One region of the Streptomyces sp. S186 genome, then DNA from elsewhere that is predicted to be linked to it. Evidence: riboswitches for the same ligand, from Rfam matches in the RefSeq annotation. Region 1 holds a riboswitch; the other holds the start of a gene.
The links. A riboswitch is a leader RNA that binds a small molecule or an ion and turns the genes downstream of it on or off. The one in region 1 is predicted to bind S-adenosylmethionine.
Positions count from the first base shown of each region.

Region 2: it holds a riboswitch for S-adenosylmethionine, as region 1 does, so the genes downstream of both, ACRAS8_RS26015 (aminotransferase class V-fold PLP-dependent enzyme) here and thrC (threonine synthase) in region 1, are expected to answer to the same signal.

Region 1 covers NZ_CP193932.1:3,485,663-3,491,586, forward strand. Annotated here, with positions in the region: gene ACRAS8_RS14560 (cold-shock protein) at 1-141, opposite strand, end outside; gene ACRAS8_RS14565 (MoaD/ThiS family protein) at 614-892, opposite strand; gene thrC (threonine synthase) at 948-2,285, opposite strand; SAM riboswitch class I at 2,303-2,456, opposite strand; gene ACRAS8_RS14575 (glucosyl-3-phosphoglycerate synthase) at 2,631-3,638, shown strand; partial or broken gene ACRAS8_RS14580 (trehalose-6-phosphate synthase) at 3,718-4,698, shown strand; partial or broken gene ACRAS8_RS14585 (cytochrome c oxidase assembly protein) at 4,758-5,657, shown strand; gene ACRAS8_RS14590 (hypothetical protein) at 5,753-5,924, shown strand, end outside.
Region 2 covers NZ_CP193932.1:6,043,837-6,049,760, forward strand. Annotated here, with positions in the region: gene qcrC (cytochrome bc1 complex diheme cytochrome c subunit) at 1-201, shown strand, start outside; gene qcrA (cytochrome bc1 complex Rieske iron-sulfur subunit) at 198-1,241, shown strand; gene qcrB (cytochrome bc1 complex cytochrome b subunit) at 1,238-2,875, shown strand; gene trpD (anthranilate phosphoribosyltransferase) at 3,016-4,080, shown strand; SAM riboswitch class IV at 4,168-4,285, shown strand; gene ACRAS8_RS26015 (aminotransferase class V-fold PLP-dependent enzyme) at 4,505-5,872, shown strand.

The DNA of each region.
Region 1 (5,924 bases):
GACCCGCTGACCCTCCTCAAGGGTGCGGTAACCGTCCATCTGGATCGCGCTGTAGTGGACGAATACATCCGCACCACCGTCGACCGCGATGAAGCCGTACCCCTTCTCCGCGTTGAACCACTTGACGGTGCCCTGAGCCATGCCTAACTCCCCTATTACTGGCCCTTGCGCAGGACCGCACTTCGCGGACCCGGGTCAGACCTCACCCCCGGGAATGGCCCGTGGGGTGTGCGCCGGAACGCGTCGACCGCCGCTGAATGTATCTGGACCAATGCCCAGCGCAACAGGTCAATCGGACGAGAATTCCGGCACCGGGGAAACGGCCGTATACGCTCAAATGGCGTTATTGCAGCCCGATTCGGGCCGGGAATATGCCACACAACCGACAAAACGCGCACACAACTTGCGCACAAGTCACCGCGATCTCATATGCGTTCGGCATGTACGCGGAGATAACCGGAGGGGAATCGCCCCAATGGTATCCCCTTTCACGACACGGAATTGCCCCGTCCGTTTAGGTCGGACGGGGCAATTCCAGTCAGCGCAGGGAAGAGTTGGCGCAAATGCGATCCGTGTCGATCGTGCCGTTCCGCGTCGAGCGCCCTCGGGCGGGTCAGCAGCCTCCTGCCACCGCCGGGATGATGGAGACGCCCGCCCCGTCCGGGGTCGGCGTCTGCAGGCCCTGCTCGAAGCGGACGTCGTCGTCGTTGACGTAGACGTTCACGAAGCGGCGCAGCTTGCCGGCGTCGTCGAGCACCCGGGCGGCGATGCCCTGGTGGTTCTTCTCCAGGTCGGCGATCACCTCGGAGAGGGTCGCGCCCTCGGCGGTGACCTCGGCCTCGCCGCCGGTGTACGTGCGGAGGATGGTGGGGATGCGGACCTTGACGCTCATGGTGGATGCCTCCGGGGCTACGGGAGTGGGAGTCGGGGGGCGGGCGGGGCCGGGCTCAGCCGGCCAGGCCGGCCGCGCGGAACGCGTCCAGGTCCGGCCGGATCGTGGCGGTGGGCCCGGCGGCGACGGCGTCGAGGGTCTTCAGGCCGTCACCGGTGTTCAGCACCACGGTGGTCAGTGACGGGTCCAGGATGCCGTTCTCGATGAGCTTTCTGGTCACGCCGACGGTCACGCCGCCCGCGGTCTCCGCGAAGATCCCCTCCGTGCGGGCCAGCAGCCTGATCGCGTCCACGATCTGCGGGTCGGTGACGTCCTCGACGGCACCGCCGGTGCGGCGCGCGATGTCGAGCACGTACGGGCCGTCCGCGGGGTTGCCGATCGCCAGGGACTTGGCGATGGTGTCCGGCTTCTGCGGCCGGACGACCTCGTGGCCGGCCTTGAAGGCCGCGGAGACCGGCGAGCAGCCCTCGGCCTGGGCGCCGAAGATCCGGTACGGCTTGTCCTCCACGAGGCCGAGGGCGATCAGCTCCTTCAGCGCCTTGTCGATCTTGGTGAGCTGGGAGCCGGAGGCGACCGGGATGACGATCTGGTCCGGCAGCCGCCAGCCCAGCTGCTCGCAGATCTCGTACGCCAGCGTCTTGGAGCCCTCGCCGTAGTAGGGGCGGAGGTTGACGTTGACGAAGCCCCAGCCCTCGCCGAGCGGGTCGCCGATGAGCTCGGAGCAGAAGCGGTTGACGTCGTCGTAGTTGCCGTCGATGGCGACGAGGTCGCCGCCGTAGACCGCGGCCATCACGACCTTGCCGGGCTCCAGGTCGTGCGGGATGAAGACGCAGGACTTGAGGCCCGCGCGGCGTGCCGCGGCGCCGACCGCGCCCGCCAGGTTGCCGGTCGAGGAGCAGGAGAGGGTGGTGAAGCCGAAGGCGCGGGCGGCCTCGACGGCGATCGCGACGACCCGGTCCTTGAAGGAGTGGGTGGGGTTGCCGGAGTCGTCCTTGACGTACAGGCCGCCGGTGACGCCGAGCTCGGCGGCGAGCCGGTCGGCCTGGACGAGCTTGGTCCAGCCGGGGTTGAGGTTGGGCTTGTCGGCCACGTCGGCGGGGACGGGCAGCAGCGGGGCGTAGCGCCAGATGTTGGCGGGGCCGGCCTCGATCCGGCGCTTCAGCTCCTCGCCGCTGGGAAGTTCGTAGGCGACGTCGAGAGGGCCGTTGCGATCCTCAGCCACGGGGTGTGACTGCCGTTCAGTCCAACGGTACGCGATCTCCAGCGGACCGAAGCACTCCTGGCAGGCGAAGAGCGGGCTGAGCGGAAAGCGCTGTCCGCACTCGCGACACGAGAGCGCGACGGCGGGGCCGAGAGCTACGGCGGAAGTGGGTTCGATTGCTTGCACAGCCATGGAGGCGAGGCCCTTTCTCCTCATCTTCCTCACGACGCATCTCGCCGTGAGACGGATTTGGCACCTTCCCTAGCCGGGAGCCTCGCGCGCGCCGTGCTGCGGCTGCGGAGATCGGCTGGAGGGTTGCCGGGGCTTCAACGGGCCGTGTCCCTCTGCCCCTCTGGATGAGCGGTATGGCGCTGGGCGGACCCAGGCGTTTGTCGCGCGGTGACCCCGACATGCGGTGGTCGTGCACGTTGTTCAAGACTGTAACCGAAGGCGCTCGCCGTTGAGATAGTCGTCCGGTCCGCGAGATGGATCACATAACGGGCCTCCGTTCGGGGCCCACCGAGGAGAGTCGTAGACGTGCTGGAAGAAGTGGAGCGCTGGCTGGCCGGACGCTCCTGGTCCGCCGCGGACCGCCCCCTGGAGCAGTTGCTGGAGGCCAAGCGCCAGACGGGGCGGACGGTCAGTGTGGTGCTGCCCGCGCTCGACGAGGAGGCGACGGTCGGCACGATCGTCGCGGCGATCCGCGCCGAGCTGATGACCCCGGAGGTGCCGCTGGTCGACGAACTGGTGGTGCTGGACTCGGGGTCGACCGACCGGACGGCCGAGGTCGCCGCGGCGGCCGGCGCCCGGGTGGTCCACCGGGACAGCGTGCTGCCGCGGATCCCGGCGCTGCCCGGCAAGGGTGAGGTGCTGTGGCGGTCCCTGCTGGTGACCGGCGGCGACATCATCTGCTTCGTCGACGCCGATCTGCGGGAGTTCTCCGCCACGTTCGTCTCGGGGATCGTCGGGCCGCTGCTGACCGATCCGGAGATCCAGTTCGTCAAGGCGATGTACGACCGGCCGCTGGACACCGGGCCGCTGGACACCGGGGAGGGCCGGGCGCCGGTGGCGGAGCAGGGCGGACGTCTTGCCGGAGGCGAGCAAGGCGGACGCGTCACCGAGCTGGTGGCCCGGCCGCTGCTCAATCTGCACTGGCCGCAGCTGGCCGGGTTCGTGCAGCCGCTGGGCGGGGAGTACGCGGCGCGCCGCTCGCTGCTGGAGCGGCTGCCGTTCCCGGTGGGCTACGGGGTGGAGCTGGGGCTGCTGGTGGACTCCCTGCACACGGTCGGACTGGATGCCCTCGCCCAGGTGGACGTGGGGGTGCGCCGGCACCGGCACCAGGGCGGCCAGGCGCTCGGCCGGATGGCCGCCGCCATCTACCGCACCGCCCAACTCCGGCTGGCACGCGGCCACTTGGTCCGCCCCCGGCTGACGCAGTTCGAGCGGGGCGAGAGCGGATTCGTGCCGCGGACGACGGAGGTGGACACCGAGGAGCGGCCGCCGATGGCCGAAATCCCGGAATACGCGGAGCGGCGGGCGGCCTAGGGGTTGTCCGTAGGGCCCGGCCGGGACCTGGCCGGGATACGTACGTTTGCACGGATCGGTGACGGGTTAATGTCGCGACATGGTCTCCGAGCGCAGTGCGGTCCAGCCAGGTGCCGAGGTCCTCGTCGCGTCGAACCGCGGGCCCGTTTCGTATGCCCTGGGGGCGGGCGGTGAGCTGACCGCCAAACGGGGCGGCGGGGGGCTGGTGTCGGGCCTCTCGGCGATCGGGCAGTCGACACGCGGCGCGGAGCGCCTCGATGAGGGGCGGTGGTCGGGCGACGGGCGGGCAGATGCCGAGTGGGTATGTTCCGCGCTGGGGGACGGTGACCGGGAGGCGGTGCGGCGGACCGGGGGGCTGCTGGATGTCGCGGACACCGGTGGACAGCGCGTCCGGATGCTGGACATTCCGGCGGATGTGCACGCCGCGGCCTACAACGGCGTCGCCAACTCGGTGCTGTGGTTCGTCCACCACATGCTGTACCAGACGCCGCTGGAGCCGGTGTTCGACGCGGATTTCCGGGGGCAGTGGGCCGCGTACGAGGCGTACAACGCGGCGTTCGCGACGGCGCTGGCGGACGCCGCGGGCCCGGGGGCGGCGGTGCTGGTGCAGGACTACCACCTGGCGCTGGTGCCGGGGCTGCTGCGCGGGCTGCGGCCGGACGTCCGGATCGCGCACTTCTCGCACACCCCGTGGGCGCCGCCGGAGTACTTCGCGATGCTACCGGACGACGTCGGGCGGCAGCTGCTGCTGGGCATCCTGGGCGCCGACCGGGCGAACTTCCTGACCGAGCGGTGGGCGCGGGCGTTCACGGCGTGCTGCGCGCGGACGCTGGGGCCGGACTACACCACGCACTGGCCGCGGCACGAGCCGCCCAGCGTGGCCGTGGTGCCGTCGGACCGGGCGGCGCACCGGACCCGGATCGGGGTCCACGGGCTGGGGGCGGACGCGGAGTTCCTGCGGGAGCGGTCGCGGCGGCCGGACGTCGAGGAGCGGATGGCGGCGCTGCGGGAGCAGATCGGCGGGCAGGCCGACGGGACGGCGCGGAAGACGATCGTCCGCGGCTGGTGCTGACGCGGGCGCTGGGCAGCTGGCGGCGCTGGCTCCGGTGGCCCGTGTGCGGGCGCGGGGAGCGCTGGCCGGTGGCCCGTGTGGTGGCGTTCGCGGGGCTGGGGCTGGGTGCGGTCGCGGTGGCGACCATGTCGGGGCTGGCGGTCTACGACCATGAGCTGTTCTGGCCGGCGGCGGTGCAGAACATCGTGCTGGATCTGGTGGCGCCGCTGGGGCTGGCGCTGGGCGATCCGCTGTCGCTGGCGCTGCGGGCGCTGCCGCAGGAGGGGCGGACGGCCCGCCGGCTGCGCGCGGCGATCTCCGGCCGGCTCGTCCGTTTCCTGACGTTCCCCCTGGTCAGCACGGTTCTGGTGCTCTCCTCCGAGCTGGCGATCTACTTCACGCCGTACTTTCCGACGGCGCTGCGGCACGGTCCGCTGCACGAGCTGATGTATCTGCAACTGCTCGTCACCGGAAGCCTGTTCGTGCTGCCGGTGCTCACCCGGGAGGAGTTGCTGCCGTCGTGGTGCAGCCATCCGGTGCGGGCGCTGCTGGTGCTGGTGGACGGGCTGGTGGACGCGGTGCCCGGGGTGGTGGTGATGACCAGCGGCACGCTGATCGCGGGCGGCTGGTACGCGTCGCAGCACCGGCCGTGGGATCCGAGCCCGCAGCAGGACCAGATGATCGGCGGCGGGCTGATGCTGACCATCGCCGAGCTGGTCGGACTGCCGTTCCTGATCGCAGTGTTCGCGGAGTGGGTGCGCGAGGAGCGGCGGCGGACGCGGGCGCTGGACGCCCGGCTGGACCGGGAGCTGGCGGTGGCCGCGTCCGCGGCGGTGGCGCCCGCGACATCGGGCGCGACGACGGGCGCGACGACGGGCGAAGCGGCCGTTCCGGCGCCGGAGTTGATGCGGCCGTGGTGGGAGACCGACCAGGGCGAGGTCGGCGAACGGTTCCGGCGGGGGCGGTAGGGAGGGCCGGCGCGCTCCCCGTTGTCCGCCCCCGGATGCCGCGGCGCGCGCCCGCGGCATGGCTGTGGCGCGCTGGAACGGGGTATTTCTTGTGCATGTCAATCAGCGCACGGTCCCATTCCGCAAGGCGGTCACACTCCGCAAGACGGTCACCTTCCGCACGGTGGGCCGCGGTTGCGGCCGCCACCCTCCTGGCGGCCACGGTCGCCGGATGTTCGTCCGGCAAGGGCGGCACCGACGCGAAGGGCAGCCCGTCGGCGTCCGGGG
Region 2 (5,924 bases), 2.6 Mb from region 1:
CTGAGCCCGCAGAACAAGAAGGACATCGTCGCGTACCTCGGTGCCGTCAACGGCGACAAGACCGCGAGCCCCGGCGGTATGGAACTCGGTGGTCTGGGCCCGGTGACCGAAGGTCTCTTCGGTTACATCTTCGGCCTGGGTGCGTGTGTCGCGGTCGCCATCTGGGTCGCAGCCCGGACTACGAAGGCCAAGAAGTCATGAGTGAGACAGAAGAAAACCTTCCCAGTGAGCGGGAGACGGCTCACGAGGGCGCGGTGGGGAAGGCGGACAACCCCTTCGCCGACCCCGGGCTGCCGCCCCACGAGCACCGCATCCAGGACATCGACGAGCGGGCCGCCAAGCGCTCCGAGCGCACCGTCGCCCTGCTCTTCCTGGTCTCCATGCTCGCCACCGTCGCGTTCATCGCGTCGTACGTGGCCATTCCGATCGACAAGATCGTCTACGTCTTTCCGCTGGGCCACATCAGCGGCCTGAACTTCGCGCTCGGTCTGACGCTGGGCGTGGCGCTCTTCTGCATCGGCGCCGGCGCGGTCCACTGGGCCCGCACGCTGATGTCGGACGAGGAGGTCGCCGACGAGCGGCACCCGATCGAGGCCACCCCCGAGGTCAAGGCCAAGGTCCTGGCGGACTTCGCGCAGGGCGCCAAGGAGTCGCAGTTCGGCCGGCGGAAGCTGATCCGCAACACGATGTTCGGCGCGCTGGCCCTGGTGCCGCTCTCCGGCGTCGTCCTGCTGCGCGACCTCGGCCCGCTGCCCGAGAAGAAGCTGCGGACCACCGGCTGGAAGAAGGGCGTCCGCCTGGTCAACCAGTCGACGAACCTCCCGCTGCGTCCCGAGGACATCGCGGTCGGCTCCCTCACGTTCGCCAAGCCCGAGGGCCTGGAGGAGAGCGACGAGGACTTCGCCAACAAGATCGCCAAGGACGCCCTGATGCTCGTGCGGATCCAGCCGCAGAACATCAAGGACAAGCAGGAACTCGCCTGGTCGCACGAGGGCATCGTGGCCTACTCGAAGATCTGCACCCACGTGGGTTGCCCGATCAGCCTGTACGAGCAGCAGACGCACCACGTGCTCTGCCCCTGCCACCAGTCGACCTTCGACCTTTCCGACGGCGGTCGGGTCATCTTCGGTCCGGCCGGACACGCCCTGCCGCAGCTGCACATCACGGTGAAGGACGGCTACCTCGAGGCCGTCAGCGACTTCGCGGAGCCCGTCGGCCCGAGCTTCTGGGAGCGCGGATGAGTAACGAGACAACCGCGACCACTGCGCGCCGTGGCCAGGCGCCACGGGGTGAGCGGATCGCCGACTGGGCCGACGGCCGGCTGGGCATCTACAGCCTGGCCAAGGCCAACATGCGCAAGATCTTCCCGGACCACTGGTCCTTCATGCTGGGCGAGGTCGCGCTCTACAGCTTCGTCATCATCATCCTGACCGGTGTCTACCTGACGCTGTTCTTCCACCCGAGCATGGCCGAGGTCACCTACCACGGGTCCTACGTGCCGATGCACGGGATCAAGATGACCCAGGCGTTCGAGTCGACGCTGAACATCAGCTTCGACGTGCGCGGCGGTCTGCTGATCCGGCAGATCCACCACTGGGCGGCGCTGGTCTTCCTGGCCGCGATGATGGTCCACATGATGCGGGTGTTCTTCACCGGCGCGTTCCGCAAGCCGCGTGAGGTCAACTGGCTCTTCGGCTTCCTGCTGTTCGTCCTGGGCATGTTCACCGGCTTCACCGGCTACTCGCTCCCGGACGACCTGCTCTCCGGCACCGGCGTCCGCTTCATCGAGGGCGTCATCCTGGCGATGCCGCTGGTCGGCTCGTACCTGCAGATGTTCATCTTCGGCGGCGAGTTCCCCGGTCACGACATCATCCCGCGGTTCTTCACGGTCCACGTGCTGCTGCTGCCGGGCATCATGCTGGGCCTGCTGGTGGCGCACCTGATCCTGGTCTTCTACCACAAGCACACGCAGTTCCCGGGTGCCGGCAAGACCAACAACAACGTGGTCGGCATGCCGCTGCTGCCGGTCTACATGGCCAAGGCCGGAGGCTTCTTCTTCCTGGTCTTCGGTGTGATCTCGGTGATCGCCGCGGTCGCCAGCATCAACCCCGTGTGGGCCATCGGCCCGTACCGTCCCGACCAGGTGTCCACCGGTGCGCAGCCCGACTGGTACATGGGCTTCGCCGAGGGCCTGGTGCGTGTCATGCCGGGCTGGGAGTGGAACTTCTGGGGCCACACCGTCAACTTCGGCGTGCTGATCCCGATCCTGGTCTTCCCGCTGGTCCTGGTCGCCATCGCGGTCTACCCGTTCATCGAGTCCTGGGTCCGCGGCGACAAGCGCGAGCACCACATCCTGGACCGCCCGCGCAACGTGCCCAACCGCACCGGCTTCGGTGTGGCCTGGCTCGTCGCCTACTTCGTGATGCTGATCGGTGGCGGCAACGACCTGTGGGCCACCCACTTCCACCTGTCGATCAACTCGATCACCTGGTTCGTCCGGATCGCGTTCTTCGTCGGGCCGGTGCTGGCCTTCGTCGTCACCAAGCGGATCTGCCTGGGTCTCCAGCGCCGCGACAAGGACAAGGTGCTGCACGGACGCGAGTCCGGCATCATCAAGCGCCTGCCGCACGGTGAGTTCATCGAGGTCCACGAGCCGCTCAACCAGGAGCAGCTGCACGTCCTCACCCAGCACGAGCAGCCCGAGCCGTTCGAGCTCGGTCCCGAGGTCGACGAGAACGGTGTCCGGCGCAAGTTCAAGCGCTCGCAGAAGCTGCGCGCCAAGCTCTCCAAGAGCTACTACGGCGAGGACAACGTCATCCCCAAGCCGACCGTCGAGGAGTACAAGGAGATCACCAGCGGCCACGGCCACCACTGATCCCCGCGGGCGCGGCGACGCGCACCGCTGGTAGTACGCCACCCAGAGGGCCCCGTCCACGAAGAGGACGGGGCCCTCCGGCATGCCCGGGGGTCGATAGGGTGACGACACAGGCAGGAGACGAACCAGGAGCGTGCACCATGAACGTCGTGACCCCGGCAGGCGGCGGCAACGTGGCGGACCGCTCCTGGCCGGCCGTACTCAACGCCCTCCTCGACGGCCGTGACCTCACCGCCGACGACACCGCCTGGGTCATGGACCGCATCATGCGCGGCGAGGCCACCGACGCGCAGATCGCCGGCTTCGCGGTCGCGCTGCGCGCCAAGGGCGAGACGGTCGCGGAGATCTCCGGCCTGGTCCGCACGATGTACGCGCACGCCACCCTCATCGACGTCCCCGGCCCCAGCGTCGACATCGTCGGCACCGGCGGCGACGGCGCGAACACCGTCAACATCTCCACCATGTCGGCCATCGTGGTCGCCGGCACCGGCGCCAAGGTCGTCAAGCACGGCAGCCGCGCCGCGTCCTCGGCCAGCGGCGCCACGGACGTCCTGGAGAAGCTGGGCATCAACCTGGACCTGTCGCCGCGGCGGGTGGTGGAGGTCGCGGCGGAGGCCGGCATCACCTTCTGCTTCGCCGCCAAGTTCCACCCCGCGCTGCGGCACGTGGCGGCCGCCCGCGGCCAGCTGGGCATCCGGACGACCTTCAACGTCCTGGGCCCGCTGACCAACCCGGCCCGGGTCCGCGCCCAGGCCACCGGCGTCGCCGACGCCCGGATGGCCCCGATCCTCGCCGGCGTCCTCGCCGAACGCGGCTCCTCGGCGCTCGTCTTCCGCGGCGACGACGGCCTGGACGAGCTGACCACCACCGCCACCTCCAGGGTGTGGATCGTCCGCGACGGTACGGTCCATGAGGAGCCCTTCGACCCGCGGGACATCGGCATCGGCCTGGTCCCGGTGGCGGCGCTGCGCGGCGGCGACGCGTCGTACAACGCGGAGGTGGCCCGGCGGCTGCTGGACGGCGAGACCGGCCCGGTACGGGAGGCGGTGCTGCTGAACGCGGCCGCCGCGCTGGCCGCGCTGGAGCCCTCCGCCGCCCCGCTGACCGACCGGATCAGGGACGGCCTGCGCAAGGCCGCCGAGGCGATCGACTCGGGCGCGGCCCGGCGGACGCTGGACCGCTGGGTGGCGGCCAGCAACGCCTGAGGGACGCCGGCGGACGTGACGTACGCCCCGGTCCGGGATATGGACCGGGGCTTGCGTGTCCTTGATCGTGTGGCATGATTCAGCCCAGGTCACGAGTGACAGCGACACAGGCCCCGGCCCGCTGTCCGGCAACCCTCCTTCCGTGGCGGGGTGCCCCGGGTGATGACCAGGCCGCAGGCAGCGAGGTCTGCGGCAAGCGCGGATCCCTCGCCAGGGATCCTGGTCCTCGAGGGAGTTCCCCCGTGATGAAGCGAATGCGGTAGGGCCTGACGGCCCGTTCCCCACACCTCTCCTCTCTTCCCCTTTCACACCTTTCTTTCCCTTTCACGCTGCGACGCCGCGTCCGCCGTGCGTTGACGTTTTCGGATGCCGTACCGGAGAGATCCGTCGCAGCGAACTCGCTTACTTCTCACGGGAGTTCGCCATGTCTGTCTCCACTGCTGCCGCCGACCGCTCCGTCTGTGCCCCGCTGCCGGTTCTGGGCCGGGACGTCCTCGTCCCCCTGGTGACCGGCGGCGAGGCCGTCTACGCCGCGCTGGACTACGCCGCCAGCGCCCCCGCCCTCCAGCGCGTCTGGGACGACGTCGCCGCCTACGCCCCGTATTACGGCAGCGTCCACCGCGGCGCCGGCTACCTCTCCCAGCTCTCCACCGACCTCTTCGAGAACGCCCGCCGGACCGTCGCCGACTTCCTCGGCTGCCGCGCCGACGACCAGGTGGTGTTCACTCGCTCCACCACCGACTCGCTGAACCTGCTGGCCGCCGCGCTCCCGCAGGGCACCCGGGTGTTCGTCTTCGAGACCGAGCACCACGCCTCGCTGCTGCCCTGGGAGCACCGCGCGGATCTGACGGTGACCTACCTCGACGCCCCGCGCACCCCGCGGCAGGCGGTCGACACCCTGGAGAAGGCGCTGTCCGCCCGCGAGCCCTACGGGCCGGCGCTGGTCTGCGTCACCGGCGCCTCCAACGTCACCGGCGAACTGTGGCCGGTGCGCGAACTGGCCGCCGCGGCCCACGCCCACGGCGCCCGGATCGTCCTCGACGCCGCCCAGCTCGCCCCGCACCACCCCGTGGACCTCGCGGACCTGGACGCCGACTGGGTCGCCTTCTCCGGCCACAAGCTGTACGCGCCGTTCGGCGCCGGGGTGTTGGCCGGCCGCGCCGACTGGCTCCGGGCGGCCGAGCCGTACCTGGCCGGCGGCGGCGCCAGCCGGAAGGTCGCCCGGCGGACCGACGGCGGGGTGGACGTCGAGTGGCACGAGAGCGCCGCGCGGCACGAAGCGGGATCGCCCAACGTCATCGGCGCCTACGCCATCGCCTCGGCCTGCAAGGCGCTCACGGAGGCCGGTTGGGACACCCTGGTCGCCCGTGAGCGGGAGCTGATCGCCCGGGTCCGGACGGGCCTGGCCGACGTTCCGCAGGTCCGGATCCTCTCCCTCTTCGGCGACGACGCCCCGCGCGTCGGCGTCCTCTCCTTCGTCGTCGAGGGCTGGAACAGCTCGCACTTCGCCGCCGCGCTCTCCGCGGAGTACGGCATCGGCGTCCGCGACGGCCTGTTCTGCGCCCACCCGCTCGTCCGGACGCTGCTGGGCTCCGCCCCCCAGACCCAGGGCGAATGCGGCGCCCCGGAGGCCGCGCCGGGGGAGCGGTCCCTCAACGCGATCCGCGTTTCCTTCGGCGCCGGCACGCCCGACGAGCATGTTGACCGCTTCCTGCGTGCGGTCGGGGAGCTCGTTGCGGAGGGCGCCCGCTGGAACTACCGGGTCGAGGACGGGCGTTGCGTTCCTGCGTAGCCGGCGTTCCGCCGGGGTTTGCCGCTTGCCTGTTGCGCCTGCGGCGCATTGC